One region of the Tardiphaga sp. OK246 genome, then DNA from elsewhere that is predicted to be linked to it. Evidence: predicted binding sites of a transcription regulator. Region 1 holds the regulator's gene; each other region holds the start of a gene.

The links. The regulator LexA, encoded in region 1, represses DNA repair genes until DNA is damaged. The targets are predictions, from matches to a motif close to TGTTCNNNNTGTGTTCNG.
Region 2: a site for LexA is predicted at 4,754-4,771, ahead of CHC01_RS03205 (PA0069 family radical SAM protein). Genes of this name have one in related genera too.
Region 3: a site for LexA is predicted at 4,414-4,431, ahead of radA (DNA repair protein RadA). Genes of this name have one in related genera too.
Region 4: a site for LexA is predicted at 3,997-4,014, ahead of CHC01_RS04460 (DNA recombination protein RmuC). Genes of this name have one in related genera too.

What each region holds. Positions count from the first base shown of each region.
Region 1 is NZ_FZOX01000002.1:1,044,841-1,052,631, forward strand. It holds gene CHC01_RS12345 (hypothetical protein) at 1-226, opposite strand, end outside; gene CHC01_RS12350 (molybdopterin molybdotransferase MoeA) at 335-1,543, shown strand; gene CHC01_RS12355 (Orn/Lys/Arg family decarboxylase) at 1,702-4,059, shown strand; gene CHC01_RS12360 (GNAT family N-acetyltransferase) at 4,081-4,650, shown strand; gene lexA (transcriptional repressor LexA) at 4,952-5,674, shown strand; gene CHC01_RS12370 (ComEC/Rec2 family competence protein) at 5,693-7,791, opposite strand, start outside.
Region 2 is NZ_FZOX01000001.1:641,324-649,114, reverse strand. It holds gene CHC01_RS03235 (glutathione S-transferase family protein) at 1-484, opposite strand, end outside; gene CHC01_RS03230 (site-specific DNA-methyltransferase) at 635-1,768, opposite strand; gene ypfJ (KPN_02809 family neutral zinc metallopeptidase) at 2,009-2,950, shown strand; gene moaB (molybdenum cofactor biosynthesis protein B) at 2,953-3,513, shown strand; partial or broken gene CHC01_RS03215 (GNAT family N-acetyltransferase) at 3,510-3,983, opposite strand; gene CHC01_RS03210 (glycosyltransferase) at 4,019-4,588, opposite strand; gene CHC01_RS03205 (PA0069 family radical SAM protein) at 4,793-5,956, shown strand; gene CHC01_RS03200 (VOC family protein) at 6,074-6,526, shown strand; gene rnhB (ribonuclease HII) at 6,602-7,336, shown strand; gene CHC01_RS03190 (glycosyltransferase family 39 protein) at 7,419-7,791, shown strand, end outside.
Region 3 is NZ_FZOX01000002.1:255,567-263,357, reverse strand. It holds gene CHC01_RS08635 (bifunctional diguanylate cyclase/phosphodiesterase) at 1-2,996, shown strand, start outside; gene CHC01_RS08630 (hypothetical protein) at 3,087-3,440, opposite strand; gene CHC01_RS08625 (hypothetical protein) at 3,717-3,983, opposite strand; gene CHC01_RS32265 (hypothetical protein) at 4,181-4,327, opposite strand; gene radA (DNA repair protein RadA) at 4,457-5,917, shown strand; gene CHC01_RS08615 (CvpA family protein) at 6,156-6,788, shown strand; gene purF (amidophosphoribosyltransferase) at 6,824-7,791, shown strand, end outside.
Region 4 is NZ_FZOX01000001.1:902,082-909,872, forward strand. It holds gene dapE (succinyl-diaminopimelate desuccinylase) at 1-1,026, shown strand, start outside; gene CHC01_RS04440 (phosphorylase family protein) at 1,023-1,583, shown strand; gene truA (tRNA pseudouridine(38-40) synthase TruA) at 1,580-2,320, opposite strand; gene fmt (methionyl-tRNA formyltransferase) at 2,320-3,252, opposite strand; gene def (peptide deformylase) at 3,292-3,813, opposite strand; gene CHC01_RS04460 (DNA recombination protein RmuC) at 4,045-5,259, shown strand; gene CHC01_RS04465 (AmpG family muropeptide MFS transporter) at 5,300-6,667, shown strand; gene CHC01_RS04470 (hypothetical protein) at 6,679-7,125, opposite strand; gene recR (recombination mediator RecR) at 7,142-7,744, opposite strand; gene CHC01_RS04480 (YbaB/EbfC family nucleoid-associated protein) at 7,746-7,791, opposite strand, start outside.

The sequences.
Region 1 (7,791 bases):
GCGCACGCACCAGCTTGGCGCCGGCCGCCGCCTGGAACACGTCTCTGTGGTCGCGGAAATAGGCTGCGCAGTCCTCCGGCGACGGGCAGCGCCGGAGCAGCGTCCGGAACGCGTGACGGTGCACCATGCACAGCCCGCGATGGCCGGACGGCCGGAATGCCAGCGCATCGACATCCGCCCGCCAGACAGGCGCTTCATCGTCGGTTGCGGCGTGGTTGTCGGTCATGATCGCCGATGTCTACCGTGTTTGCCTGCCCTGCCAAAGCGCCGCTGGTTTTGCGTCCGCTCCCGCTCTCCGCTATGACGGGCGCCCACACTGCCGGAGATCCCCGCGATGGCCCTGATGCCGGTTACCGATGCCATGGCCGCGATTCTCGCGGGCGCCGATGCGCTGCCTGAGGAGATGGTGCCGCTGGAAGACGCTTTCCACCGCGTGCTCGCCCGCGACATCGCTTCGCTGCGCACCCAGCCACCGGAGCCCATGTCAGCGATGGACGGCTATGCTGTGCGCGCCGCCGATGCGACACTGGGCGCCAAGCTCCGCGTCATCGGCGAGATCGCCGCAGGCAAGCCGTTCGACCGCCCGCTGCAGACCGGTGAAGCCCTGCGAATTTTCACCGGCGGCGTGCTGCCCGCCGGCGCCGACGCCGTCGTGATCCAGGAAGATACTACGCGCGATAGCGATATCGTCGGGATCAACGAAGCTGCAATTTCCGGCAAGCATATCCGCCCGGCCGGCGTCGATTTCAACGAAGGCGATGTGCTGCTGCGCGCCGGCACCCGCCTTACAGATCGCGACCTGGCGCTTGCTGCCGGGATGAACCATCCGTCACTGCCCGTGCGGCGACGGCCGGTCGTTGCCGTGCTCGCCACCGGCGACGAACTGGTAATGCCCGGTGCGGTCCCCGGCCCCGGCCAGATCGTGCTCTCCAATGGCTTCGCGCTACGTGCACTGGCCCGTGCCGAAGGCGCCGAGGTGATCGATCTCGGTATCGCTGTCGACACGCTGGAGGCGACCACATCGGCCATTCAGCGCGCGATCGATCTGAAGGCGGACGTGCTGATCACCACCGGCGGCGCGTCGGTCGGCGACCACGACCTCGTGCAGCAATCCCTGATCAATGCCGGCGTCGAGATGGCGTTCTGGCGCATCGCGATGCGGCCCGGCAAGCCGATGATGCACGGACGCCGCCAGAGCATGCGGGTCATCGGCCTGCCCGGCAATCCCGTCTCGTCCTATGTCTGCGGCTTCCTGTTCATGGTGCCGCTGCTGCGCGCGCTGTCCGGCCGAAACGAGGTCGCTCACGCGCTCGAACCCGCGGTGCTCGGCCGCGACCTCGCCGCCAACGACCAGCGCGAGGACTATCTGCGCACGCGCCTGGAAACCCGCGCCGACGGCACCGTGGTGGCGACGCCGGTCATCAAGCAGGACTCGTCGCTGCTAGGAAATCTGGCTGTTGCCGAAGGACTTCTGATCCGCACGCCATTCGCTCCCGCCGCCGCCGCTGGCGATTCCTGCGCGATCATGCGACTGCCTGTTTAAAGGCCGAGATGCGCGATGGGATGCCGGGCCACCGGAACTTCCGCCGCGCGGCATGTTCTCTGAGCTTTTTTCTGACTGAGATACCTTAACGCGGCTTCAGTCACTGAATTGTCACGTAACGCAGCGAGACATCGCTGCGAAACAAGATCGGTGCACAAATGGACTATTTCAAACGCTTCAATTTCCTGTTTGCGATGCCAACATTCGACGCCGACGATCTCGAGGGCATTCGGCTCAATCAGATCGTCGATGAGATCGAGCGTTCCGGCTTCGAAGTCGTCAAGGCACGCAAGCTCGAAGACGCCACGATCGCAGTCCAGACCGACGCGGCCATCGGCTGCATGGTGGTCGACTGGGGCAAGAAGGGCCTCGAAGGCAAGACCGCGGCGCTGATCAACCTGATGCGCAAACGGGGCCTCGACTTCCCCATCATCCTGCTGATCCGTCGCAAGCGGTTTGAAGACGTCCCGGTCGAAGTGCTCGATTTCATCGACGGCTATGTCTTCCTGTCCGAGGAAACCCCACCCTTCATCGCCAAGAATCTCATCAGCCGGTTGAAGCAATATGCCGAGACGCTGAAGACGCCGTTCTTCGGCGCTTTGGTCGACTATGCCGAGGAAGGCAACCAGCTCTGGACCTGCCCGGGCCACAATGGCGGCGTGTTCTACAGCCGCAGCCCGATCGGGCGGGTGTTCATGGAACATCTCGGCGAAGCCGTGTTTCGCGACGACCTCGACAATTCGGTGCTCGATCTCGGCGACCTGCTAACTCATGAGGGCCCTGCTTTGCAGGCGCAGAAGGAAGCCGCGCAGATTTTTGGCGCGGAGAAGACCTACTTCGTGCTCAACGGCACCTCGACCTCCAACAAGGTCGCGCTATCGGCTCTGGTTACCGATGGCGACCTCGTGCTGTTCGATCGCAACAACCACAAGGCGGCTTTGCACGGCGCATTGATGATTTCAGGCGGTGTGCCGATCTATGTGCCAACGACGCGCAATCCCTGGGGCCTGATCGGCCCGATGAACTGGGACGCGCTCGACGAGGACGCGCTGCGCGAGCGCATCCGTATCAATCCGCTCGTCACGGATCCCGAGGCCTGGAAACGTCCGCGCCCGTTCCGCGTCGCCGTGGTCGAACAGTGCACCTATGACGGCACCATCTACAGCGCCGAGATGATCATCGCGCGCATCGGCCATCTCTGCGATTACATCCTGTTCGACGAAGCCTGGGCGGGTTTCATGAAATTCCACCCGCTCTATGCCGGTCGCTTCGCCATGGGGCTCAAAGAGCTCGGCCCGGATTCGCCGGGCATCATCGCGACGCAGTCGACCCACAAGCAGCTCGCGAGCTTCTCGCAGGCGTCGCAGATCCACATGAAGGATCGTCATATCCGCGGCCAGAAACGCCGCGTCGAGCATCGGCGCTTCAACGAAAGCTTCATGCAGCACGCCTCGACCTCGCCGTTCTATCCGCTGTTCGCATCATTGGATGTCGGCGCGCAGATGATGAAGGGCCGCTCCGGCGAAGTGTTGTGGGACGATACGATCCGCCTCGGCATCGAACTGCGCAAGAAGATGCGCGCCGTCCGCCGCGAATTCGAGGAGAAGGAAACCCGCACTGAGCGCCGCTGGTTCTTCGAACCCTTCGTGCCCGAGCGCGTCGCGATTCCCGACGCAGCCAGCGAAGGCGCTGTTCACAATGTGCCTTGGGAAAGCATCGGCACTGACCAGCTGGCCACCAATCCGGCTTATTGGCAGCTCGCGCCTGACGCCGCTTGGCATGGCTTCCCCGGCATGGAAGCCGGTTTCACCATGACCGATCCCAACAAGCTGACGGTACTGACACCCGGCTTCGACCGCACCACCGGCGGCTATGCGGAACACGGCATCCCCGCGCCCGTGGTCGCGCAGTTCCTGCGCGAAAATCGCATCGTGCCGGAGAAGAACGATCTCAACTCGCTGCTCTTCCTGCTGACGCCCGGCGTGGAAGCCAGCAAGGCCGGCACGCTGATATCGGGCCTTGTCGCCTTCAAGAAGTTTCATGACGACAACGCGCTGCTGGAAGACGTTATCCCGGAATTCTCCAGGCGCAGGCCGGCGCGTTATGCGGGCATACGCCTGCGGGATCTGTGCGGCGACATGCACCGGTTCTTCCGCGAGGCCAATGTGAGCGAACTTCAGACCAGGCAATTCTCCGCCGACCATCTGCCGGAGATTGCCATGTCACCCCATGATGCCGCGCGCTGTCTGGTGCGCAACGACGTCGATTACCTCCCGATCGATGAGATATTCGGGCGCGTCGCGACGACGCCGTTCGTGGTCTACCCGCCCGGCATCGCCACGATCGTTCCCGGAGAACGGCTCACCGAACGGTCAAAGCCGATGATCGACTATCTCCGGATGTTCGAGACCTGCTTCAACACGTTCCCGGGCTTCGACGTCGAAATCCAGGGCATCTACCGCAAGGTCGACGCCAATGGCCGGATCCGACTTTACACTTACGTGGTCTCCGAATAGGGAGCACGTAAGGAGCCTGATTTGCCAACGGAACTCGAACAGCCGGTCGTCATCCGACCATCACGCGACACCGACGTCGATGCCATGCTGGCGATCTATCGCCGGCACATCCGGCAAGGCGTCGAGGAAGGCGTCAGCGACGCCGACACGCCGCAGCCCGACGATCTCAGAGACCGGCGCAAGAACCTGCGCAGCAAACGGTTCCCGCACCTCGTCGCCACGCAAGGCGGCGAGGTCGTCGGCTACGCCTATGTGGTGCTGTTCCGCAAGCGACCGGCCTATCGCTACACGGTCAAGCATTCGATCTATATCCACCACGGGCATGTCGGCCGAGGCATCGGCCGGCTGTTGATGCGCGAGTTGATCGATGTCTGCGCGGCGGCCGGCTTTCGGCAGATCATCGGCTATATCGATGCCGACAACACGGCCTCGCTCGGCTTGCATGAGAGCTTTGGCTTTGCGCGCGTCGGCTTGCTGCCCGGCGTCGCTTATCGCTCCGGCCGCTGGGCCGACACGATCATGGTTCAGCGCTCGCTGGCCACCGGCTCCACGACTCCCCCGCCGCCCGTTGGGCGCATGACGTCCGCGTAGCCCAAGCGACCGCGGAAGCATTTTCCATGTCCCTCGAGGGTCGACGACTGGTAGGAACAGCCTCCTCAAACCTCCCTCAACGCGCATTCTGTTGACGGCAAATTAAGCATTGCAGAACACATATGGAACATATAGTGTTCGTTCATGATTTGTTTCGAGATTCTGTGGCTTTGAGTAGTTTGAGAGTGCCCGAACTCGCGCAACCGATCTTCGAACGATCGTCTCAGGATTGAGGCTCACCGTTCGAAGGCCCTTTGAAACGCACGCGGCGGCCGACACCGTCAACTGAGGATGGCTTCAGATGCTCACGCGCAAACAATACGAACTCCTGCGATTCATCGATCAACGGCTGAAGGAAGCCGGCGTCCCGCCCTCCTTCGACGAGATGAAGGATGCGCTCGACCTGCGCTCGAAGTCCGGCATCCATCGTCTGATCACGGCGCTGGAAGAACGCGGCTTCATACGCCGTCTGCCCAACCGCGCCCGTGCCATCGAAGTCATCAAGCTGCCAGAGCTCGGCGCGCCGGTCACCGGCGGCACCGGGCGCCGCGGCTTCACGCCCAGCGTCATCGAAGGCACGCTTGGCAAGGTGCGTTCGGCCGCCAGCATCGCCAGCAACAGCGGCGATGATGACAATGGCCGCACGGTTGCTATCCCGGTCATGGGCCGGATCGCGGCAGGTACGCCGATCGAGGCGCTGCAGACCCGCAGCCACACCATCAGCATGCCCGCCGACATGCTCGGCTCCGGCGAACATTACGCGCTCGAAGTGCGCGGCGATTCCATGCAGGACGCCGGCATTCTCGATGGCGACACGGTGCTGATCCAGCGCAACGAAAGCGCCGACACCGGCGACATCGTGGTGGCCCTGATTGACGACGAGGAAGCCACGTTGAAGCGCTTCCGCCGCCGCGGCGCGTCGATCGCGCTAGAGCCAGCGAACGACGCTTACGAAGTTCGCATCCTGCCGCCTAACCGGGTGCGCATTCAGGGCAAGCTGATTGGTCTGTATCGGCGTTACTGAGGCTATCGCCTCGGCGGACTACTGATCTTCGGGTTGAAGATCGGTTTCCGCCGGCGTCGCATCCACCGGCCGATTTTGTGGCGTACGACTGTTCGGGATCAGATCGTGCTGGGGCTCATCAGGAATGGCGCGCGACCACGGACGGTCCAGACCCCGCGGTCGCACGGCATCGATGGTAAAGCCGTTCGCGGTTCGCTGCAGGCTCACCGCACCATTTCGTTGCAAGCGATCTTGATCGATCACCAGCGCCCTGCAATCCCTCGGCGGTTGTTTCGTCGTGACGATGAGCGCCGCTTTCTCGCAATCATCTGTGAAGGCATCCGGCTGTAAAACCAGCGCCACCAAAGCGCCATCGGCCAGCGCCGTGATGCACCCGTCGCGGTCGCAGGACACGCCGTGGCCGACTGAGGCATCGGTCGGCAGGCGTGCATCGGCATCGCCGGCAAGCCACTCTTTCAGCAAAAATGTATCCTTGGCGCTGCGCATCACGTGGAGATGCCCATCCCTGCCCCGTACCGCGACGCTGCGACCATCACCCGAGATCAGCACATCCGGCTGCTTCACCAGCAATGCCCATACAATCGAGAGCACCAGCACGCCAGCCCCCGCGAAGCGCAACGGCGTGCGCAGCAATCCGAGCACGATGATGCCGATACTGGCTGATATCAGCGGTCCGGTGCCGAAGGCCGGCATCCGGCCGATGGCGCCGGGCAAGGCCGCCACCCATTGCGTGACCACGATCATCCACTGGATGCCGACATCCATCAGCCGCCAGAACACACCGTCAAAGCCGAACGGCATGGCCACCAAACCAAGAATACCCGCCGGCATCACCAGCGCTGAGACCACTGGCATCGCCAGGAGATTGGCGACGACGCCATAAGGCGTGACGCGATGGAAATGAAATGCGGCATAGGGCGTGGTGGCAAGGCCCGCGACCAGCGAGGCCAGCACGAGCATCGCGATCTCGCGTCCGCCCCATAGCGCCACGCGCGCTGTCGCGGAATGATCGGGCGAGGCAAACAGCGCGGGCATGCCGATCTGCACCAATGCAACGAGCCCCAGCGTCGCGGCGAAAGACATCTGGAAACTCGGGTGAACCAGCGCATCGGGCGCGACGATCAGCACGACCATCGCCGCCACCGCCAGCGTGCGGAACGTCACCGCCCGGCGATCGACCATGACTGCAATCAGCACGACGGCCGTCATGAAAAACGATCTCTGCGTCGCGACTTCAGCACCTGACAACAGCAGATAGAACAGTGCTGCGAATAACGCCGCAGCCGCTGCGACTTTCCTGATCGGGAACGTCACTGTCAGGACAGGGATCAGTGCCAGCAGTGCGCGTATCGCAAAGAACACCACGCCGGCGACCACGGCCATGTGATAGCCAGAAATCGACAACACATGACCGAGGCCGGAGATGAACATCGCATCATTGACGTCAGCCGAAATCGCATCGCGGCGGCCCGTGAGCAGCGCCGTGGCAATGGCGCGGCTATCGCCCGAGAGCACGGTGCGGATCCGCGCGTCGATGGCGTCGCGTAGCCCCTGCATGGTCGCCGAATAGCGTAGTGCCACACTCGGCTGTATCGGCGGATCGACTGCCTTGATGCCGCCCATCACGAAGCCAGATGCGCCGATCCCTTGAAAATACAGATCGCGGCCGAAGTCGTAGCTGCCCGGCCGGAGCGGCGACAGCGGCGGCTGCAGCCTTGCCTTCAATTCGACGAAGCTGCCGACGGCAGGTGCCGTGCCCTTCTTCACCGACAGCCGCACACGAGTGAGCTTCGGTGCGGCGCGCGGGCTGTCCATCGTGGCAACGCGCAGCACGAAGCGATCCGTGCGCTCCCGTTCCTCATGCGTTTCGACGAAGCCGGTCAGCGCGACGGAATAGAGCGGCTTCGCCAGAACCTCATGAGCCACACGCGCGGTTTTCAAGGCAGCCATCGCAAAGCCGGCCGCGATGGCCGCAATAAGCAAGATCAAGGAAAACCATCGTTGTCGCCGCAGCAAAAACGCAGCCATGCAAAGAAGGCCAGCCGTCGCAGCGGCAACCCAGGCCACCGGCTCATGCTCAGCGGCAAAATACAGCGCGATGCCGGTGCCGAAAGCGA
Region 2 (7,791 bases), on a different contig from region 1:
CCCAGATATCCATGTCGACGATCGTGTAGCTGTCGCCGACCATATATTGCCGTCCGGCCAGGCGGTCGTTGAGCACGCCGAGATGGCGTTTCGCCTCGAACTGATAGCGGTTATGCGCGTAATCGATCTTCTCTGGCGCGAAATGCTTGAAGTGCACGGCCTGGCCGAAAAACGGACCGACGCCGGTGGCGACGAACATCAGCCAGGACAGCATCTCGCCGCGATTGGCCGGGGTGTTGGCGGGTAGGAATTTGCCGGTCTTCTCGGCGAGGTAGAGCAGGATGGCGTTGCTGTCGAACACCTTGACGCCGTCGTCGTCGATCGCCGGCACTTTGCCGTTCGGATTGACCTTCAGGAAGTCCTGATTGAACTGCGCGCCTGTGCGGGTGTCGATGGCGATCGGCTCATAGGCTAGGCCGGCCTCTTCCAGAAACAACGCAACCTTGGTCGGGTTTGGCGACCCGTTGAAGTAAAACTTCAGCATTTCAAATCTCCCTGGATTTTGTACGTCAAAGCGCGAGGCGAGGACCGCGGGCGCGAACCATCGTCTCGTGCTTGGAATTCCGGGAGAGTGCAAGCGATGTTTTGACGAAGGCCGGGCGCATCCGTCCGGCGGGTAGTGTGAGCGGGGACTTTAGCCCGCGCCCATCTCGCTGCGGATTTCGGCGCGGAGTTCGTCGATCAGGCGCAGGCCCTTCTTGGTCTCGACGTGCCAGAACGTCCAGCCATTGCAGGAAGCCGAGCCCTGGGCCATCGCGCCCATGCGATGGATCGAGCCGACCTTGTCGCCGAACATGATGGCGCCGTCGGCGCGCACCAATGCACCATGACGCTTCTTGAGATCGACCAGCTTGGTACCGGGCGAGATCATGCCGCGCTCGACCAGTTCCGAGAACGCCACGCGGGGCGCGCTGCGGGCGGTCATGAACGGCGCCAGTGTTGCCTCGGGCAGCGGCTCGATCGCGGCGATGCGCGCTTCGGCAGCGGCGGCGTAGTCGCGGTCACGCTCGAAGCCGATGTAATTGCGGCCGAGGCGCTTGGCGACAGCGCCAGTGGTGCCGGTGCCGTTGAACGGATCGATGACGAGATCGCCGGGCTTCGACGAGGACAGCAGCACGCGGGCGAGCAAGCCTTCCGGCTTCTGGGTCGGGTGAACCTTCTTGCCGTCACTGCCCTTCAGGCGTTCGTCGCCGGTGCAAAGCGGGATCAGCCAGTCGGAACGTGCCTGCACGTCCTCATTCGCGGCCTTGAGGGCTTCGTAATTGAACGTATAGCCCTTGGCGTTCTCATCGCGCGCGGCCCATATCATGGTCTCATGCGCATTGGTGAAACGACGGCCGCGGAAATTCGGCATCGGGTTGGACTTGCGCCACACGATATCGTTGAGGACCCAGAAGCCGAGGTCCTGCATGATCGCGCCGACGCGGAAAATATTGTGATAGGAGCCGATCACCCACAGGGTCGCCGACGGCTTCATGATACGGCGTGCGGCCAGGAGCCACGCGCGCGTGAAGTCGTCATATGCGGCGAATGACGAGAACTTGTCCCAGTCATTATTCACCGCATCGACATGGGATTCATCGGGGCGCTTGAGATCGCCCTTCAGCTGCAGATTGTACGGCGGATCTGCGAACACCAGATCGACCGACCCTGCCGGGAGTTTTGACATCTCTGCGACGCAATCACCAATGACGATGCTGCTGCTCGGAGAGGTTTCGAAGTGAGAGCGGGGCGCCCTTGCAGACGCCCCGCGACGCGAAACAACCATGACTCAATTACTCTGACTCAGGCGACGCTGTCGGCGACGCGGGACTAAACAACCGACAGGCAGACATTGACCGGGCAAAGTAAAAATCGACTTAATTGGTAACGAGTTCGAACTAGGCAAGTTTTGCCGGGCAGGTTAATGCTTAATGGAATGGAAATTTTGCGCTGCAATTGCGTTATGGTGTTCGGATCGCGTCAAACCGGTCTAAAATGCTGCGACTTGAAATGAAGGAATTACCTCATGCGTTACGATGACTTCCGTCGCAGCGACAATATCGACGACCGTCGTGACGATAGCGGCGGCGGGTATGGCGGCGGAGGTGGCGGTGGTTTCGGAATTCCGGGCGGTGGCGGTGGCCTCGGCATCGGCACGGTGATCGTGCTTGGCCTCGTTGGCTGGGCGTTCGGTATCGATCCGCGCATTCTTATCGGCGGTGCAGAAATTCTCACCGGCGGCCAGCAGGCGCCGACCTATCAGACCGACCGTCGCTCGACGCCGACGAAATCAGGCGCACCCACTGACGAGATGGGCAGCATGATCTCTGGGGTGCTCGGCGAGATCGACGATCGCTGGGACGAAATCTTCAAGGAGAGCGGGCAGAAATATACCGGGCCGCAGATCGTGCTGTTTCGTAATGCCACCAATGGCGGGCGCTGCGGCAATGCGCAGTCGGCGATGGGGCCGTTCTACTGTCCGCCCGACAAGAAGATCTATCTCGACACAGGCTTCTTCCGTCAGGTCGAAACCAAATTCCGCGGTTGCTCGGGCAATGCCTGTAAATTTACCGCGGCCTATATCATTGCGCATGAAGCCGGCCATCACATTCAGAACCTGCTCGGGATCATTCCGCGCGTGACACGGCTGCAGCAGCAGGCGGGCAGCAAGGCTGAGGCCAATCTGCTGCAGGTCCGCGTCGAGTTGCAGGCCGATTGTCTGTCGGGCGTCTGGGTCAATCGCGAATCGAAGAAGCGCCCCGGTTTCCTCGAAGCCGGTGACATCGATGCTGCGCTGCAGACCGCGTCCGCCATCGGCGACGATACGTTGCAACGTCAGGCACAGGGCCGCGTCGTGCCGGACTCGTTCACGCACGGTTCTGCCGAACAGCGCAAGCGCTGGTTCATGACCGGCTATCAGCAAGGCACCGTGCAGGCCTGCAACACATTTGCGACGGATCGGCTGTAGCGATGGAGCCTGATGCGACCAAGGCCTTCGTGCCGCTCAACATCGCGGTACTGACGATCTCCGATACGCGCTCGCTTGACGACGACAAGTCTGGCGCGACGCTGGCGGATCGGCTGACATCGGCCGGTCACACGCTGGCGAAGCGAGATATTGTCACGGACGATGTCGAAGCGATCCGGACGATTGTGCGTACATGGATCGCCGATCCCGCCGTCGATGCGATCATCACGACCGGCGGCACGGGGTTCACCGGCCGCGATGTCACGCCGGAAGCCATCGAGCCGCTGTTCGAGAAGCGGATGGATGGTTTCTCGATTGCGTTTCACATGCTGAGCCACGCCAAGATCGGTACCTCGACGATCCAGAGCCGCGCGACTGCTGGCACCGCCGGCGCGACATTTATCTTCTGCCTGCCGGGTTCGCCCGGCGCCTGCCGCGATGGCTGGGACGGCATCCTTGCCGCGCAACTGGATTACCGCACAAAGCCCTGCAATTTCGTGGAGATCATGCCGCGGCTCGATGAGCATCTGCGACGTCCGAAAGCGAAGGGCGCGTCGGTCTAGAGCACGAGCTCCCAGGTCTCACCGATCAAATCCTGACCGAAACTGCGATGCGGCTCGGTGGCGACCAGCGCGAAGCCGGCATCCTGATAGATTTTTCGCGCTGCGCCGAGATTGCTCTGGGTCCAGAGCGTGATCCTGCGATAGCCGCATTGCCGCGCAAAGGCGATGGATTCCGTCACCATGCGCTGGCCGAGCTTTTGTCCGCGCGCCTTGGGATCGATCAGCAAGAGCCGAAATTTGGCGACGTCGTCGGATGCCTTCACGAGAAACAGCGAGCCGACGGGCGCGCCATCCATCTCGGCGATCCAGCAGCGTTCGCGCGTGGCATCGCATGATGCGACGAATTCTGCAGCGATGTCGGCTACCAGCGCCTTAAAGGATGCATCGAATCCGTATTCGGCCGCATAGAGCTCGCCGTGACTGCGGATGACCCAGTCGATATCGCCAGGCTGGAGATCGCGTAGCACTGCAAGCTGAACAGCATCGGGGGCTTGGGCGGCCATGATCAGGCAACGATGATCCGGCTGCGCAGCAATGTGCGTGAGGAGCGGCCGAGCTGGCGCAGCAACCGCGCCTCGGAGCGCCGGGCATCGGGTGCGTAGCCGCCGAGACGATCATAATGTTCGCGGGCGATCAGCAGGCCCTGATCGGCCTTGGGGCCCGTGATCATCCGGACGAGGTGCTTCAGGCCATCGCGAAAATTGGTCTCGTCATAGGGCGAGCGCGCATAGCGGAAAATGCCTGCGCGGGGGCGGTTGCTGGTCGATACGCGCTGGATGAATTGCTGGGTCTCCTCGATCCAGCCGGCATCGAGCACGGCGCCGGCATGGAGAAACATTAGCCAGGGCGAGCGCGCCTGCTTGGCGCCGGCGGCCATCGCCGCGGCGCGCGATCCCTGCGAGGTCAGGAAGCCGCAGCCCGCGACATCGGCGACACGTTCGATGACATCGGTGCCAGCGCGATCGACCAGCAGCACTTCGCGGATCACACCGGCAGCAGCGCCCGGCACCAGCGCTGCCAGTGTGGCAACAGCGGGCTGTTCGACGCCTTCGGTGGGGATGATCACGCTCAGCATGGGTGTCGGATAATACCTCTCAACAACGGGGTGGCCGCGTTATCGTTTCGTCATAGTCTATGCGGCACCGGCGGCTGCTGCAATTTCGGGGCGGTTCGACTTTCGGCCGCCTCTCTGAGGCGGCGGGAGAATGCACAGTGCCCCGGCCGTGTGCCACTCTATTTATGTTCTTGCTTTGTTCCATGCGTGCGCTATCGTGGCTTCATGAGTCGCCAGATCGCTGCCCTCAAGCACCCGCCGGTCCCGGCGCCCTCCGATAAGCCGGCGGGTGCGCTTTCCCCCTTTCCCGAGATCGCGGTGGCGATCGACCAGCAGCGGCGACGCGGCCGCGGTGCCCAGTCCAACGACAGCGGGCGCTACGAGGCCGAGGCCCGGGTCGCCTTTGATGACGGCTGGCAGAGCCTCGATGAATTGCCGCCGTTCAAGACGACTGTTGCGACGGACACCGCGCGCAAGGTCATCACGCGCAATGAATCGCCGGATATCGGCTTCGACCGTTCGATCAATCCCTATCGCGGCTGCGAGCATGGCTGTGTCTATTGTTTCGCGCGGCCGACCCACGCCTATCTCGGTCTCTCGCCCGGGCTCGATTTCGAAGCCAAACTGTTCGTGAAGCCCGATGCGCCGGCGCTGCTCGAGAAGGAGCTGGCCGCCGCCGAATATGAGCCGAAGATGATCGCGATCGGTACCAATACCGATCCGTATCAGCCGATCGAGCGCGAGCGTCAGGTGATGCGCGGCATTCTCGAAGTGCTGGAGAAGACCGGTCATCCCGTCGGCATCGTCACCAAGTCGGCTTTGGTGACGCGCGACATCGATATCCTAGCGCGGATGGCGAAGCGCAATCTGGTCAAAGTGGCGTTGTCGGTGACGTCACTCGATCCAAAGCTCGCGCGCACCATGGAGCCGCGCGCGTCGACGCCGTCGAAGCGGCTGGAAGCTTTGCGGCAACTATCGGAGGCTGGCATTCCGACAACGGTGATGGTGGCGCCGGTGATCCCTGCGCTGAATGACAGCGAGATCGAACGGATTCTCGATGCCGCCGCGCATGCCGGCGTCAAGGAAGCCAGCTACGTTTTGCTGCGGCTGCCGATGGAAGTACGCGATCTGTTTCGCGAGTGGCTGATCGCGAATTATCCGGATCGCTATCGGCATGTTTTCACGCTGATCCGCGAAATGCGCGGCGGCCGCGATTACGACTCGCAATGGGGCACGCGCATGAAGGGCACTGGGCCGATGGCCTGGATGATCGGCCGCCGCTTCGAGATCGCCTGCACGAAGCTTGGCCTCAACAAACGTCGTTCGAAGCTCACCCTCGATCATTTCGAGAAGCCGGCCGGTGCCGGTCAGCAATTGAATCTGTTCTAACTCCGCAGGTCTCGCAGCGTACGGAGTGGTGGAGAGGGGACGTTGGCAGGAAACCAGAGCCTGCCAACGTCCCTCTTTTCGATCTATAGAGTGAGTACAGGAGTGACACGCATGACGATGACGAAACCACCGACGCCGATCGCGCGCATGACGGTAATCACGCTGGGCGTGGCGGATATGCGCAGGAGCATTGCGTTCTACGAAGCGCTGGGCTTTACGCGAAAGGCCCGTGCCTCTGGCGAGGCCATCGCCTTTTTTGACACCGGCGCCAGCGTCCTCGCGCTGTTTCCATGGGATCAACTGGCGCAGGACGCGACATTGCCTGACCATCCAAGGCCGCAGGCGTTTCGCGGCAGCACGCTGGCGTGGAATTGCCGCTCCGAAGGCGAGGTCGATGCGGTCCTCGCTTTCGCTGTCGATTGTGGCGGATCGCTTTTGAAGCCAGCGCGAAAGACCGATTACGGTGGCTATTCCGGCTACTTTGCGGACCCGGATGGGCACGCTTGGGACGTGGTAACGGCACCGGGGATCGAGGTCGGTGACGACCGGCGGGTGCATCTGGACGATTAAAGCGGCAATCTGAATAGCGGGCACGATCCCGAGTTCCCGGTTGCGCGTGTTGGCCTGCTTCAGCAGGATCGCCGGATGATTCGAGATGCGAAAAAGAAGCCCCCCGCCAAGTCGCGCAAGAGCAAGATCGTTGTCGCGCCATGCTTTACGCGCGAGTTCGCGCTGCTGGAGAGAGGCATCTGGCCGGTGGCTGGTTGCGACGAGGCCGGGCGTGGTCCGCTGGCAGGACCGGTGGTTGCCGCCGCGGTTGTGTTGGACCCGAGCAACATTCCAAAAGGCCTCGACGATTCCAAGAAGCTGACAGAGAGCAAGCGCGAGGCGCTGTTCGAGGAAATCTGCGCTACGTCGTCCTTTGCCGTCGCCTACGCATCACCCACCCGGATCGACCGTGACAATATTCTGCGGGCGTCGCTCTGGGCGCTGGCGCGTGCGGTCGCGTCGCTCCCGGACGCGCCGAAACATGTGTTTGTCGACGGCCGCGACAAGATCGATACGACGGCCGATTGCGAGGCGGTCATTGGCGGCGACGCGTTGGTGCTCTCCATCGCAGCAGCCTCGATCATCGCCAAGGTGTCGCGCGACCGGCTGATGTGCCGGCTGGCCGAGGATTGCCCGGGCTACGGTTTCGAGGTCCATAAGGGCTATGGCGTGCCGCAGCATATGGCCGCGCTGAATGAATTAGGGCCCAGCATTCATCATCGCAGCCTGTTCGCGCCGGTTGCTGCGGCGCGTGCGCGTCATCAGACTGGCGTCCGTGCGGCGGGTCTGATCGAAGTCCACACCACCATCGATATCGAGATATCCGCCTGAGCGCTCAGGCGGTTGCCTCTCCCGGCTGTGCGCCGTATCACCTGAGCACGCTTCATTCCCTGCTGGCCGGTTCAGACGTTCAATGCGTTTCACCTCCCTGATCGTCGAACTGATCCGCGCCCGGCCACGGCTGGTGTTCTGGATCGTCGTGCTGTGTCAGGCCGCGATCTGGCTCGTCGTCCCCCTGCTGCTGTATCGTGGGCCGCCGGGCGATCTCGCCACCGTGTTGGCCTATGGCCGGGAATATCAGGTCGGCACCCATATGGGTCCTCCGCTGGCGTTCTGGTTGGCCGATATCGCCTTCCGGGCCGCCGGCAATCATGTCTTCGGCGTGTATCTGCTGGCGCAGATCTGCGCCGTCCTCACCTTCCGTGCGGTCTATCAGCTCGGCAGTGCCATCGTCGGCGGCCCGCAAGCGGTGATCGCCGTGCTACTGACGATGACGGTCACGGCCT
Region 3 (7,791 bases), 790 kb from region 1:
TCACCGACAAATGGTTGACGGCGGCGTCGCGCCGGTTAAGCAACGCCGACGGCAGCTTCGCAGGGGTCGTAACTGCGCCGCTGGACCCGACACATTTCACGCAGGTCTATCGCGCGATCGATGTCGGCAAGGGCGGATCCGTGCTGTTGCTGCATCGCGCGGGCACGGGGCGGGTTCTTGCGCGAGAGCCCGCGAGAAAAGGAGCCATCGGAAAATCTTTCGCGGATAGCCCGCTCGTCTCCGAATATCTGCCAAAATCGGAAGCGGGCACCTACGAGACCATAGGCGTTATCGACGGCATCGCGCGCCTCGCGGGGTACAAGGCTGTACCCGGACTGCCGCTGGTCTTGGTCATCACATACGCCCGCAGTGAGGTGCTGGGACCATGGCGCCAGCACCTTTACATGGTGGGTCCGCTCGTCGCCATGATCGTTGCCGTCATCTTGTTCGGCACGTTTAGGATTTTGCGCCAGACGAATAGTCTTGCCGTGAAAACTAGGATTCTGGAACGAACGAACATGCAGTTCGATGCTGCCTTGAGCAACATGTCGCTAGGGCTCTGCCTGTTTGACGCGAACAAGAATCTGGTGGTTTCGAATGGCCGCTTCCGCGAGATGTACGGTTTCCCGGAAGAACTCGTCAGGCCCGGAACACCTTTGTCTCTCATGCTGCAGGCCCTCAAAGATCGCGGAAAGCACGATTTGTCCATCGAGGGGGATGTTCAGGAGATTCCGACGAAGCAAAAACAGATTTTTATGACTGCCGACGGTCGCGTGATTTTAATTCAACGCAGGTCGATTGCGGATGGCGGATGGGTCGCAACCCATGAAGACATCACCGAGCAGAAACGCGCACAGCGTTTGTTGACTGATAAAGCTGCTGAACTCGAGCGGATCAACATGCGCTTCGACGCCGCGATGAACAACATGTCGCAGGGTCTTTCGCTGTTTGATGGTGAGCAGAGGATCATTCTTTCAAATGCGCGCTATGCGGAAATCTATCACCTCAGCGAGGAACAGGTGAAGCCAGGGACTACGCTGCGGCAAATCATTGAATATCGCCGGGCGAAGCGAACAAATTGCGAAATGGCTGCGGATGTCCTTGTCGACGCCAAACTGAAACTGGAGAAAGAGGTCCAGGAGCTTGTCGACGGGCGCCTCATTTCGATGACGCGCCATCTGATGCCGACCGAAGGGTGGCTGGCGACTCATGAAGATGTCACGGCGCAAAAACACAGGGAGCAGTTGCTGGCCACGAAAGCCGTGGAGCTGGAGCAGACCAACGAACGCTTCGACATTGCGCTGAGCAACATGTCGCAGGGTCTCTGCATGTTCGACGGAGCGAAACGGCTCGTTGTCTGGAATGATCGTTATGCGGAACTATACCAGTTGCCTGCGGCTTTGTTGAAAGTCGGGACGCCTCATGAGGCCATCATCGCCGATCGCGTCTCTCGTGGCATTCTCAAGGGCGGGACGAGCGAACCAGCCATCAGGAAAAAAATAGCTGAATTGGGCCAGCATTCGACAGATTCAAGCTCGGCCAGGGTCGATGAACTTGCGGATGGGCGATTGATACTCGTCACCCGACAGCCGATGAAAGACGGCGGTTGGGTTGCAACGCACGAAGATATCACCGAACGGCGGCGCGCAGAGGCCGAGATCGTTCATCTGGCGCGTCATGATGCGCTCACGGGACTTGCCAACCGAACACTGTTTACCGAGAAACTTGAGGAGGCGAGCCAGCGTCTTAGCCGCCATGACGATGGCTTTGCCGTGGTCATGCTCGACCTCGATAGATTCAAGACCGTCAACGACACGCTGGGACATCCCGCTGGGGATCGTTTGCTCGTTGAGTTCGCTCAACGGCTAAAATCATCGACTCGCGAAACCGATGTGCTGGCCCGCCTTGGGGGTGACGAGTTTGCGATCATCCAGGACGGAGGACCCAATCCGCAGGAGGGTGCAATCGTGCTTGCCCTCAGGATCATCGATGCCATTGCTCAGCCATTTGATCTCAACGGCCACCAGGCCAGCATCGGGATCAGCATTGGAATTGCCCTGGCTCCGGAACAGGGCGTCGATCCCGAGGACCTGTTGAGAAAAGCAGATCTCGCGCTCTACGACGCCAAGACGGGCGGGCGAAACGATTTCCGCCTGTTCCAGTCCGAAATGATCGAGGCTGCCCACTCGCAGAAGATATTGGCAAACGAACTGCGGGACGCGATCGCGCGAAATGAATTCGAGGTGCACTACCAGCCGGTGGTTGACGCCAAGACGCGGCAGATCCGCGGCGCTGAGGCACTGGTCCGCTGGCGGCATCCGTCGAAAGGACTCATCGCTCCCGATCAATTTATTCCACTCGCGGAAGCGACGGGGCTGATCCTTCCTCTTGGCGAGTGGATCCTGCACCAGGCTTGCACGGATGCAGCGTCGTGGCCGGCTCTCAAGATCATGGTCAACATCTCAGCGGTTCAAGTCAGCAAGGGAAAGCTGCTCGACGTCATGCTGGATACTCTGATGGAGACGGGTCTTTCGCCTGAACGGCTGGAGTTGGAAATTACGGAGACCGCTCTTCTTGAGAACGCAACGGCGCATCTGGGGACGATACGGCAACTGAAGAATCTCGGCATCTCCATAGCGCTCGATGATTTTGGCACTGGTTATTCAACGGCGAGTTATTTGACCAATTTCCCGTTCGACAGGATCAAGATCGACAAATCCTTCGCACAAGGCGCTCCCAATCGCCGCGATTGCGCAGCGGTAGTGTCCTCGGTGCTTGCGCTGGCCCATGGTCTTGGCATCGCAACGACGGCGGAGGGTGTCGAGACCGAAGAGCAATTTGAATATCTGCAGGCTGCAGGCGTGGACCTCGTCCAGGGCTTTCTGTTCGGTCGGCCCGTCCCGCTCTCCGAATTCGACCTCGATGCCGCAGTTTCATTTGGAAATGGTGCTGCTGACGGCGAGTTGTGCGGAGAGGTCATCACCGCAGGGAGATGACCGCCGCCGCCACCGGTGGCCTCCCCCAAACGCAAATCGGCCACCCTGAGGTGGCCGATCGCAATCCTGAAAATCTGAGCTATCCGCGGCTTAGTAACCGTAGCTTGAGCCGAAGCTGAAGCCGCGATTGCAGGTCGAGCAGCCCTGCTGCACCGGTGCGTAATAGACCTGCGCCGGAGCGACCATCTGGACACGCTGCTGCGTGGCGTATTGCGCCGGAATGCGCTCGTAATCGACGCGCGCAGGCGCGACCATCACGGTCTTCGGCACCATCACCGTCTCGTACTGCGCTGGCGTGCGGCGCGCGACGGTGCGACCGGGAGCGACCATCACCGTCTCTTCGACCGTGCGATACTGCGGCGGCACCACCTGCTGCTGATAGCAGGTCTGGCACGGCGGCGGTGTGTAGCAGTTATAGCAACCCGCCGAGGCAACACCGGGCATCGCCATTCCGGCGACAGTGGCGAACAGCGCAGCAGCAATCAATTTCTTCATGATGAGACCCCGTGGCGAGCTTGTTTGAAATGAGTTCGTATCGCTCTGATGCGCGACACTCAGCCAAGCACCACCACCGGTCAACGCGGTCCTGATATTTACCTTGATGAACGTGCTTAAGATTTGATGACGGCAACATATGAGGATGCCAAGGCAGATACAGCTGCACTGCGCCTGGATTCACCGCAGAGCCCGACGTGAGATCAATCGGCCTCAGCAGCCAACCTAATAACCGTCGTGGGGCAGCCCGAAGAGTTGCTCGAACACACTCGGTTGGCGAACCACCCATTGGCCCGGTTCGCCCGTTCTCAGATCCCGCACATAACGCGGCGGCGCTTCCACATAGTAAAGCGGCGGCGGCGCGCGAATGCCGGTATCCATCATGATGGGATAGCGCGCGGGGCCGGCGCGATAGCGCGCATCACGGTAGTCAGAGGCAAGTACCGGCGTCGCCAGCGTCGCTGCACCCAGCACGATCATCAAAATACGCACGGCACACCTCACGCTGACGTCACTGCGGTGAGGCTATCGGGCGGAGGTTAATGAAGGATTCGTCGCACGGCAGTTCCACGCGAGCTCCTGCGCGGAACAAATTGGACTCGCGAAGCGCTGGACTGCGGCTCAGCTGGTAGGTCGAGCAGCCTCGATTGCTCACCACTGCTTGCATCTGGATTCTGCTCGCGGCGCGTCTAGCGAGCGTAAGCAATCGCCAAGCTGAAGAAGGACCATTGCAGAGGCTGTACCTCCGGCATCGCTGCGGCAAAGGCGATCCAGGCCGACATTGCCGACCAGTTCTCGCGCATCGGAATTTTGGCAACCGAATAGACCTTGCCCATGTGCCGGTCGATGCGTCCCACCCGGCGAGGCTGGCGACCCCTTCGAGAAGAAACTTGCAAATGCCCCGTTCAACCGCGTAGACCAAGAGAACAAACCAAAAACACCCACAGCCGCGATTCCTTCCGCCAATGGCCAAGAACCTCCTCTCCTTCGTCTGCCAGAACTGCGGTGCCGCCTATAACAAGTGGCAGGGCAAGTGCGACGCCTGTGGCGAGTGGAATTCGCTGGCCGAGGAGGACACCACCGGCGTCACTACGATTCCGGTCAGCGCGCGCTCCAAGCGCAAGGGGCGCACCTTCAATCTCGAAAGCCTGACGGGCCAGAGCAACGATGCGCCGCGCATTGCCTCGGGGATGGGCGAGCTCGACCGCGTAACCGGCGGCGGTTTCGTGCGCGGCTCGGTGCTCTTGATCGGCGGCGATCCCGGCATCGGCAAATCGACCTTGCTCACGCAGGCCACCAGCCTGATGGCGCGCGCCGGCCACCGCGTGGTCTATATCTCCGGCGAAGAAGCGGTGGCGCAGGTGCGGCTGCGCGCGTCGCGTCTGGGCCTCGCAGACGCCTCGGTGCAGCTCGCGTCCGAAACCTCGGTCGAAGATATCGTTGCCACGCTATCCGAAGGCACTGTGCCGCGGCTGATCGTGATCGACTCGATCCAGACCATGTGGACCGACACGGTGGAATCCGCGCCCGGCACCGTGACCCAGGTCCGCGCCTCGGCGCAGGCGCTCATTCGCTTTGCCAAGAAATCCGGCGCCACCATCATCCTGGTCGGCCATGTCACCAAGGACGGCCAGATCGCTGGGCCCCGTGTGGTCGAGCATATGGTCGATGCCGTAATGTCCTTCGAGGGCGAAGGCTCGCAGCAGTTCCGCATCCTGCGCGCGGTGAAGAACCGCTTCGGCCCCACCGACGAGATCGGCGTGTTCGAGATGACCGGACTCGGGCTACGCGAGGTCTCCAACCCGTCCGAGCTATTCCTGTCCGATCGCGATCTCGGCTCGCCGGGCACCGCCGTCTTCGCCGGCATGGAGGGCACCCGCCCGGTGCTGGTGGAACTGCAGGCTCTGGTTGCGCCGACGACTTTAGGCACGCCGCGCCGCGCCGTGGTGGGTTGGGATTCCTCCCGGCTGTCCATGGTGCTGGCCGTGCTGGAGGCCCATTGCGGGGTCAAGCTGTCGGGCTACGACGTCTATTTCAACGTCGCCGGCGGATTGCGCATTAACGAGCCGGCCGCCGACATGGCCGCGGCCGCAGCACTTGTGTCGTCGCTGTGCAACGCGCCGCTGCCCACCGACGCGGTCTATTTCGGCGAAATCTCGCTGTCCGGCGCCGTGCGCCCGGTGGCGCAGACCTCGGCGCGGCTGAAAGAGGCGGCAAAACTCGGCTTCGGCCGCGCAGTGCTGCCGGAATCGGCACGCGGCGACCCCGGCGGCGACGCCGGACTGTCGCTGAATACCATCGGCGGCCTGACCTCGCTGGTCGCCGATATCGCTGCGCGCGGCGTCAAACCCACGCGCGACAACAACAAAAGCACAGATGCCGAGAAAAATACCGTACCAGCGCGATTCAAGCGCCAGGACGGCTGACAGCGACGTGACCTGCGCTGCCGCGGCCGCTATAGAATGCGCGCGCGACAGACTGCGCAGATGTGCAACACGCTCCGTTAAGGCACTCTGCCGAAAGCGGAACAATGGTGTGATCAGGTGTGCTCTTGCGGCCGATAGCGGTTTTCCGGCCTTGCGAGACGTGCCATATCACCGTCACCTGAAGCGGCAGCCTGTGCCGATTCGCGGTTTCTGATTCACGAGCGGACCTGACCAGCCGATGCCGATCACGATTCTCGACCTTGTCCTGCTCGGCGTCATGCTGATCTCCGGCCTGCTGGCCATGGTCCGCGGCTTCATGCGCGAGATCCTGTCGATCGCGGCCTGGGGTGCGGCGGCGCTGGTCACTCTGTTTGCTTTCCAGAAGCTGCTCCCGACCGCTAAAACTTATTTCAACAACGATACCGTCGCCAGCATCGTGGTGGTGGCCGGCGTGTTCATCGGCACGCTGATCGTGGTCTCGATCATCACCGTCCGCATCTCCGACATGATCCTGGATTCGCGCATTGGCGCGCTGGACCGCACGCTGGGCTTCCTGTTCGGCCTCGCCCGCGGCCTCCTGATCGTGGTCGTCGCCTTCCTGTTCTTCTCTTGGCTGGTCCCGGACAAGCAGCGTCCGGACTGGGTCACGGGTGCCAAATCGCGCGTCGTTCTGCAGGGAACCGGCGATTGGCTGATGGCGCTCTTGCCGGATGACCCTGAAAACACCATCTTGAAGAGGTTCAAGAAAAACAAACCCGATGAGGATACGACCGACGCCGAGCCCGCAGCGCCCGGCGCCGCGGAAGGCTATTCCAAACCTGCCCGCGACAGCCTGAAAAAGCTGATCGATGGCAAACCGGCGGGACGCTAGGCGTTCTTAGTTTCTCGCGACACCTGAAAGGCGCGATGGATCCGATGCAGAGCCCTTCCGACGACGCGAGCACCACCATGCGAAATCCTGATCTCGACGGCGACATGCTCCGCGAAAAATGCGGTGTATTTGGTATCTACGGCCATCCCGATGCGGCGGCGATCACCGCGCTCGGTCTCCACGCCCTCCAGCATCGCGGCCAGGAAGCGGCCGGCATCGTCGCCTTCGACGGCAAGCGCTTCCATTCCGAACGTCGCCTCGGCCTCGTCGGCGACACCTTCTCCCGCCGCGAAGTCATCGAGCGCCTGCCCGGCACCGCCGCCGTCGGCCACACCCGCTACTCCACCACGGGCGAAACCATTCTCCGCAACGTCCAGCCGCTATTCGCCGAACTCAATGCCGGCGGTTTTGCAGTAGCCCATAACGGCAACCTCACCAACGGTCTGACCCTGCGCCGCGAGCTCGTGAAGAACGGCGCCATGATGCAGTCGACCACCGACACCGAGGTCATCCTGCACCTCGTCGCGCATTCCAAGCGCAACCGTTTCATCGACCGCTATATTGAAGCACTGCGCGCCATCGAAGGCGCCTATGCGCTGGTGTCGCTGACCAACAAGAAGCTGGTCGGCGCCCGCGATCCGCTCGGCATCCGCCCGCTGGTGCTGGGTGAACTTGACGGCTCGCCGATCCTCGCCTCGGAAACCTGCGCGCTCGACATCATCGGCGCCAAGTACATCCGCGACATCGAGCCTGGCGAAGTCATCGTGTTCGATGAGAACGGCGCGCAGAGCCACAAGCCGTTCGCGCCGCAAGCGCCGCGCCCCTGCATCTTCGAATATATCTATTTCGCACGTCCGGACTCGATCGTCGGCGGACGTTCGGTCTACGACACCCGCAAGGCGATGGGCGAACAGCTCGCCCGCGAGACCCATGTGGAAGCCGACGTGATCGTGCCGGTGCCGGACTCCGGGGTGCCTGCCGCGATCGGCTATTCCCGCGCTTC
Region 4 (7,791 bases), on a different contig from region 1:
GGCAGCGCCGACATCGAAAACCTCTATGCCCGTATCGGGACTTCCGCGCCGCATATCTGTTTTGCTGGCCATACCGACGTGGTGCCGCCCGGTGATGAAGCGGCGTGGACCCATGGCGCTTTCTCCGGCGATGTGACGAACGGCCTGCTCTACGGCCGCGGCGCGGTGGACATGAAGGGTGGCATCGCCGCGTCAGTCGCCGCCGTGCTGGACTATCTGGCGGCGAATGACGGCAAGCCGCAAAAGGACGGCGGCGGTTCGATCTCCTTCCTGATCACCGGCGACGAAGAAGGCATTGCCGTCAATGGCACCGTGAAGCTGCTCCAATGGGCGGCCGAGCGTGGCGAAAAGTTCGATCATTGCATCGTCGGCGAGCCCTCGAATGTCGAGGAGATGGGCGACACCATCAAGATCGGCCGCCGCGGCTCACAATCCGGCACGCTGGTGGTCGATGGGGTGCAGGGCCATGTCGCCTATCCGCATCGGGCGTCGAATCCGGTGCCGGACATCGCCGCGCTGATCACAGCACTGAGCAGCGATCCGCTCGATCAGGGCAATGCGCAGTTTCAGCCGTCCAATCTCGAATTCACCTCGGTGGATGTCGGCAACAAGGCGACCAACGTCATCCCCGCGCAAGCGCGGGCGAAGTTCAATATCCGCTTCAACAACCACCACACGCAGGCGTCATTGCGCGACCTGATCGATGCACGCGTCGCAACTGCCGCGGGCAATCGCATTCGCGCTCATGTGATTTGGGAGCCGAGCAATTCGGATAGCTTCGTCACAAAGCCGGGCGCGTTTACCGATACAGTCGTCGCCGCGATCAAGGATGTCACCGGCCGCATACCGGATCTCAACACGGGCGGCGGCACTTCCGATGCGCGTTTCATCAAGAACTACTGCCCGGTGATTGAATTCGGCCTGGTCGGGCAGACCATGCATCAGATCGACGAACACACGAAGGTTGCCGATCTGGAGAAGCTCACCCAAATCTATCGCGGCGTGCTGGATCGGTATTTCGCATGAACGGCAAGATTCTCGTCCTCACCGCGCTCGAAAGCGAGCTCGACAAATCACGCGCGCCTGCCGAGATCGAGGTGATTTTCACCGGCGTCGGCAAGATCAACACCACGATCGCAACGCTTCAGGCGGTGCAGGCCATGCAGCCCAAGCTCGTCGTGAACTACGGCACCGCCGGCAAGCTAAACACCAAACTCAACGGCCTCGTCGAGGTCAGCGACGTGATCCAGCGCGACATGAATGCCGAGCCGTTGGCGCCGCGCGGCCGCACGCCCTTTGCGCCCGATCTCGACCGCCTGGTCTCGGGCCAGCGCGGCGTGATCTGCGGCAGTGGTGACAGTTTCGTCACCTCCACCGATCCTTGGCTGGTGTCGAACAATGTCGATATCGTCGATATGGAACTGTTTGCCATCGCGCAGGTCTGCCTGCGCCACGGCATTCCCTGGCGCGCCTTCAAGTTCATCACCGACGACGCCAATGATTTTGCGCATGAGCATTGGACGGCGAATGTCGCGAATGGACAGGATCTGTTCTGGGACGCGATGAAGGGCGTGAAGGTCTAGTAGTCGACCTTTACCAGATACAGCCCATCCGGCGGCGCCACGATGCCGCAGGCGCTGCGGTCCTTCGCGGCAAGCGCCGCAGCCAGATCGTCCGGCGTCCAGCGGCCGTTGCCGACCCAGACCAGTGAGCCGACCATCGAGCGCACCTGGCTGTGCAGGAACGAGCGTGCGGAGGTCGTGATGGTGATCGCCTCACCGTTCTGCACCACATCGAGCTGATCGAGCGTGCGGATCGGCGACTTGGCCTGGCATTCGGTATCGCGAAAGGTCGTGAAGTCGTGTCGACCGAGCAAACGCTTCGCAGCCTCGCTCATGGCAGCGACATCGAGCGGGCGCGGCACGCGCCAGACCCGGCCGGCATCGACGGCGAGGTTCGCGCGGCGATTGGTGATGCGATAGACATAGTGGCGTTTGATGGCCGAGAACCGCGCCTCGAAATCATCCGGCACGATATCAGCCGACAGCACGCCGACCGGGTGTGGCCGCAGATGGGCATTCATGCCATCGCGAAAGCGACCCGGCACCAGCACTTTCGGCACGTCGCAATGGGCGACCTGGCCGAGCGCATGGACGCCGGCATCGGTGCGACCGGCGCCATGGACGCGGATCGGCTCGCCGCAAATGGCCTCGGCGGCACGCTCCAACGCGCCCTGTACGGTCAGCGTCGCGTTGGCCTGCACCTGCCATCCGGAAAATGGCGTGCCGTCATATTCGATGATCATCTTGTAGCGCGGCATCAGCCCACCCGCAGAGGCGGCTTCAACGGCGTGCCACGCAGAAATTCACTGGCCTTCATCGGCTGCTTGCCGGCGCGCTGCAGGTCGATGATCCGGATCGCGCCCTCGCCGCAGGCGACGGTGAGCTGATCGTCGATGATCTCGCCGGGCGCGCCCGCGCCCTTTGTAAGCTCGCAGCGCAGAACCTTCACGCGCACCGCCTCGCCCTCGATCGGCACTTCGCACCAGGCGCCCGGAAACGGCGACAGGCCATGACAATGCCGAAGCACGTCGCGCGCCGGCTTCGACCAGTCGATCTTGGCCTCCGCCTTGTCGATCTTGGCGGCGTAAGTGACGCCGTCTGCGCTCTGCGGGGTCAGGCTCAGCCGTCCCCTTTCCAGCGCACCCATGGCGCGCACCATCAAGTCGGCACCAAGCGGCGCCAGCGCATCGTGCAGGTCCAGCGCCGTCATCGCATCGGTGATCGCCAGACGCTCGGCCATGGCGACATCGCCGGTGTCGAGGCCGATATCCATCTTCATCACCATGACGCCGCTCTCGGCGTCGCCCTCCATGATGGCACGATTGATCGGCGCCGCGCCGCGCCAGCGCGGCAGTAGCGAGCCATGCAGGTTGAAGCAACCTAGGGGCGGCACATCGAGAATGTTCTGCGGCAGGATCATGCCGTAGGCGACGACGACCGCAGCCTCGGCCTCATGCGACCGGAACTCGGCTTCGGCTTCCGGCGTCCGCAGCGTTTTCGGCGTGAACACGGGAATGCCCAGCCGTTCAGCCTCGCGCGCCACCGGCGTCGGCTGCAGCTTCATGCCACGGCCCGCGGGCTTTGCTTCGCGGGTATAGACCGCCACGATCTCATGGCCATGGGCCACGAGTTCGAGCAGCGTCGGCACCGCGAAATCCGGCGTGCCCATGAAGATCAAACGAAGCGACATAGGTCGGAGCCGATCTGTTGCAGCGTTGCGCGGAGAAACCTACTCCGCGCGCTTGGCGAGCTTGGTGAACTTCTTCAGCACGCGGTCGCGCTTCAGCTTGGAAAGGTAATCGACGAACAGCACGCCATTGAGATGGTCGATCTCGTGCTGAATGCAGGTCGCGAACAGGCCAGAGGCCTCTTCCTCGATGGTCTTGCCGTCGAGGTCCATATAGCGAATCCGCACCGTCGCCGGACGTTCCACTTCCTCGTAATATTCGGGAATCGACAGGCAGCCCTCTTCATAGACCGAGAGTTCTTCCGAGGCCGAGATGATCTCCGGATTGATGAAGACGCGCGGCTTCTTGCCGTCCTCCTCGTCGTCCTTCTTGGCGATGTCCATGGTGATCAGCCGCAGCGGAACCGCGATCTGGATCGCCGCCAGCCCGATCCCGGGTGCGTCATACATCGTCTCGAACATGTCGTCGGCGAGCTTGCGCACCTCTGACGTCACCTTCTCGACTGGTTTGGAGATCAGCCGCAACTGTTTGTCGGGCAGGATAATGATTTCACGAATGGCCATGGCGGCGATTTAATCTGCGCGCCGGTCCGGGTCAATCCGCTGGAAAAGCTGGACTTTGAAGGACGTTAACTCCCCGCTAACCATGAAAATTGAGGCGCGGTTAACCATGCCGGTTAAGGTCTGCTTAACCACATTTCTTAGGCTTGGGTTAACCAGGAAAATTCATTTTGCATTAACCATAAATGTTCCCTCTTCGTTCGCGCAGCCGACCGAATCGGCTACAAGGATGGAATGAACGAGATTCTTTTCATGATCGGCGACATGCCGGTCACCGCCGGCGTAGCATTGATGGGCTTCAGTGCTCTGGCGCTGGGTTTGCTGCTCACCATCGCCATCATCATCGCTCGCTCCGGTAGCCGCGGCGCCGCCATGGCCATGGCCCAGGCGATCCGCGCCGACGAACTGGAAGAACGCCTCAGCGAAGTGCTGAAGGCGCAGAACGAAGCCACCGGCCGCGTCGACGCCATGGGCCAGGCCTTGGCAGGCCGTCAGGCCGACATGGCACGCGCGGTGTCCGAGCGACTGGACTCCGTGACCCATCGCGTCGGCCAATCCATGGAACAGACCACCCGCAACACGATGGAAAGCCTGAGCGCGCTGCATGAGCGGCTGGGCATCATCGACAACGCCCACAAGAACCTCACTGACCTCACCTCGCAGGTAACGACGCTCCGCGACGTGCTCGCCAACAAGCAGTCGCGCGGCGCCTTCGGTCAGGCGCGGATGGAAAGCATCGTCAAGGACGGCATGCCGAGCGGCGCCTATGCGTTCCAGCACACGCTATCGTCGGGCAAACGGCCGGACTGCGTGATCTTCCTGCCGGATCAGCGTCCACTGTGCATCGACGCGAAATTCCCGCTGGAAGCCGTCACGGCGCTGCATGACGCACGCAGCGATGACGAGAAGAAATACGCAGCGCAGCGCTTGCGCGCGGACGTGATGAAACATGTCACCGACATCGCCGAGAAGTATCTGGTTGCCGGCGAGACGCAGGACACCGCGCTGATGTTCGTGCCGTCGGAATCCGTCTATGCGGAAATCCACGACGGTTTCGATGACATCATCCAGAAAGCCTATCGCGCCCGCGTCGTCTTGGTATCGCCGTCGCTGCTGATGCTGGCGATCCAGGTGATGCAGCAAATCCTGAAGGACGCGCGGATGCGCGACGCCGCCGACCAGATCCGCACCGAGGTACTGAATCTGGGCGACGACCTCACCCGGTTGCGCGATCGCGTGATGAAGCTGCAGACGCATTTCGGGCAAGCCAATGAGGACGTCCGCCAGATCCTGATCTCCGCCGACAAGATTGAGAAGCGCGCCGGCCGCATCGAGGAACTGGATTTCAGCAAGAGCGAGCCGGCGGCCGAGGTAGCCCCGGCCATCGCGAAGACCGCCGCCCCCGACATGTTCGCGCCGCTGCCGCGCAAGATTCAGGCAGGGGAATAGGCCACAGGCCGCTTTCCCCCGAATCTGCTAACCCTTCCCCATGACCAGCGCGCCTGACTCGTCCGAAGCCGCCCTCGCCTTGAAGCCCCGTGCCACCTGGCGCGAGAGCATGGCGGTGTATCTGCAGCCGCGGGTGCTGATCGTGCTATTGCTTGGCCTGTCGTCGGGTCTGCCGCTTGCATTGTCCGGTTCCACGCTGCTGGTGTGGATGCGCGAATCCGGCGTCGATCTCGGTACCATCGGGTTGTTCGCCCTCGTCGGCACGCCCTACACGCTGAAGTTCCTTTGGGCGCCGCTGGTCGACGCGCTGCATGTGCCGTTCTTCACGCGGCAATTCGGCCGCCGCCGTGGCTGGCTGGTGTTCTCGCAACTGTTGCTTATCGGCGCGATCCTGCTCCTTGCACTGACCGACCCCGCCCGCTCGCCACTGTTCGTCGCCCTTGGTGCGCTGCTGGTCGCTGCGATGTCATCGACGCAGGACATTGTCGTCGATGCGTTTCGTGTGGAGAGCCTGCCGGAGAGCGAACAGGCGGCCGGCATGGCGTCCTATGTCGCGGCCTATCGCATCGGCATGCTGATCTCGACCGCCGGCGTGCTGTTTCTGGTCAGCGCCTTCGAGAGCACGGGCATCGCGCGCTCCACCGCCTGGATGTGGGGCTATGTGGCAATGGCGGCGATGGTGCTGGTCGGCACGGTCACAGCGCTTGCGGCCACCGAGCCCGAGCAATCCGCGCAGGCCGAAGCGGCCACACGCGGCGAGAGCGCCTTCAATCGCGTGCTGCAGGCTGCAATCGGCGCGTTCTCCGAGTTTCTGGCCCGCAAGGACGCCTGGGCCGCGCTGGCCTTTGTCGTGCTGTTCAAATTCACCGACGCCTTTTCCGGCACCATGACAGCGCCGTTCGTGATTGATCTCGGCTTCACCCGCAACGACTACGCCGCCATCGTCAAAGGCGTCGGCCTTGCCGCCACGCTGATCGGCGGCTTCGCTGGAGGCTTCGTGGCGCGACGCTATTCGCTGGCGGCGAGCCTGTGGATCGGCGCTGTGTTGCAGGCGCTGTCCAACCTGGCATTCTCGTGGCTCGCCATCGTCGGCGTCAATCAATGGGCGCTGGCACTGGCCATCTCGGTCGAGAATTTCACCAGCGCCATCGGCACGGTGATCTTCGTCGCCTATCTCTCCGCGCTCTGCAAGAATCCGCTGCACACGGCCACGCAATATGCGCTACTCACAGCGCTCGCTGCGGTTGGGCGGACCTATCTGTCGGCAGGCGCAGGTTACGTTGCGCAAGCGACGGGATGGCCGATGTTCTTCGTCATCAGCGTGGTGGTCGCGGTACCGAGCCTGATCCTGCTGATCTGGCTGCAGCGCCGCGCGCATTTCGAGATGCTGGGGCCGGTGCGGGTTTAACCGAAGCGAACTCAGTTCGGCTTCGTCACCACGCTCCATTTCGTCACGAGCGCTTCACTCATCTGCCCGGCCTGCTCGGCGCAGGTGACTTCAGCAACCTTGAGCGCCACTTCCTTGCCGACAAGTTTCTTCAGCTGCGTGGCCTGCGCGTCATTGGCCACGACGATCTCGAACGTCTCGGGTCCGGTCTCAAGATTGCACAGCCCTGCAGGCGCCGGCAGCCGACGCGGCTCGCTGACAACTTGATACACATTGGTGCGCTTGCCCTTGGCATCGCGGCTGCGCATGGCGTTGAGCTGCCCGGTCAGCACATCGCCGATCTTCATGGTCTTCGGTGCCACCAGTGCGGCTGGCGGAGCCGGCGTTTCGGTCGCGCCTCTGGCAGCCGTAGCAAACAGGCCGGCCGCACAAATCGCAGCGGCCCAGGTCGGCAAAGCCTTCAAGTCATATCGTGTCATCAATGCTCTTCCAGTCTTAAAACAGCGTCCGCTGTCGCATCGCGGCCGACAACGTGCCTTCGTCGAGATAATCGAGTTCACCACCAACCGGCACGCCATGTGCCAGCCGCGTGACTTTCACATTCGCCTCTTGCAAGAGGTCAGTGATGTAATGCGCCGTGGTTTGCCCATCCACCGTCGCATTCAGCGCCAGGATGATTTCGCTCACCTCTGAATCATGCGCACGTGACACCAGCGCGTCGATGGTCAGATCCTGCGGGCCGACGCCGTCGAGCGGCGACAGCGTTGCACCCAATACATGATACTTGCCCGTCGTCGCATGGGCGCGTTCGAGCGCCCACAAGTCCGCGACATCGGCGACCACCACGATGGTCGAGGGATCGCGGCGCGGGTCCGTGCAGATCGTGCAGGGATTCTGCGTATCGATATTGCTGCAGACCTTGCAGACCTGAATCCGGTCGATCGCCACCTGCAAGGCACCGGCCAGCGGCGTCATCAGCGCCTCGCGCTTCTTGATCAGATGCAGCGCGGCACGCCGGGCCGAGCGCGGGCCAAGACCGGGCAGCCGCGCCAGCAGTTGAATCAGGCGCTCGATTTCCGGACCGGCCGTGGATGCCATCTCAGGTAAGGCCCATCCCCGGCGGCAGACCGAGACCGCCGGTCAGC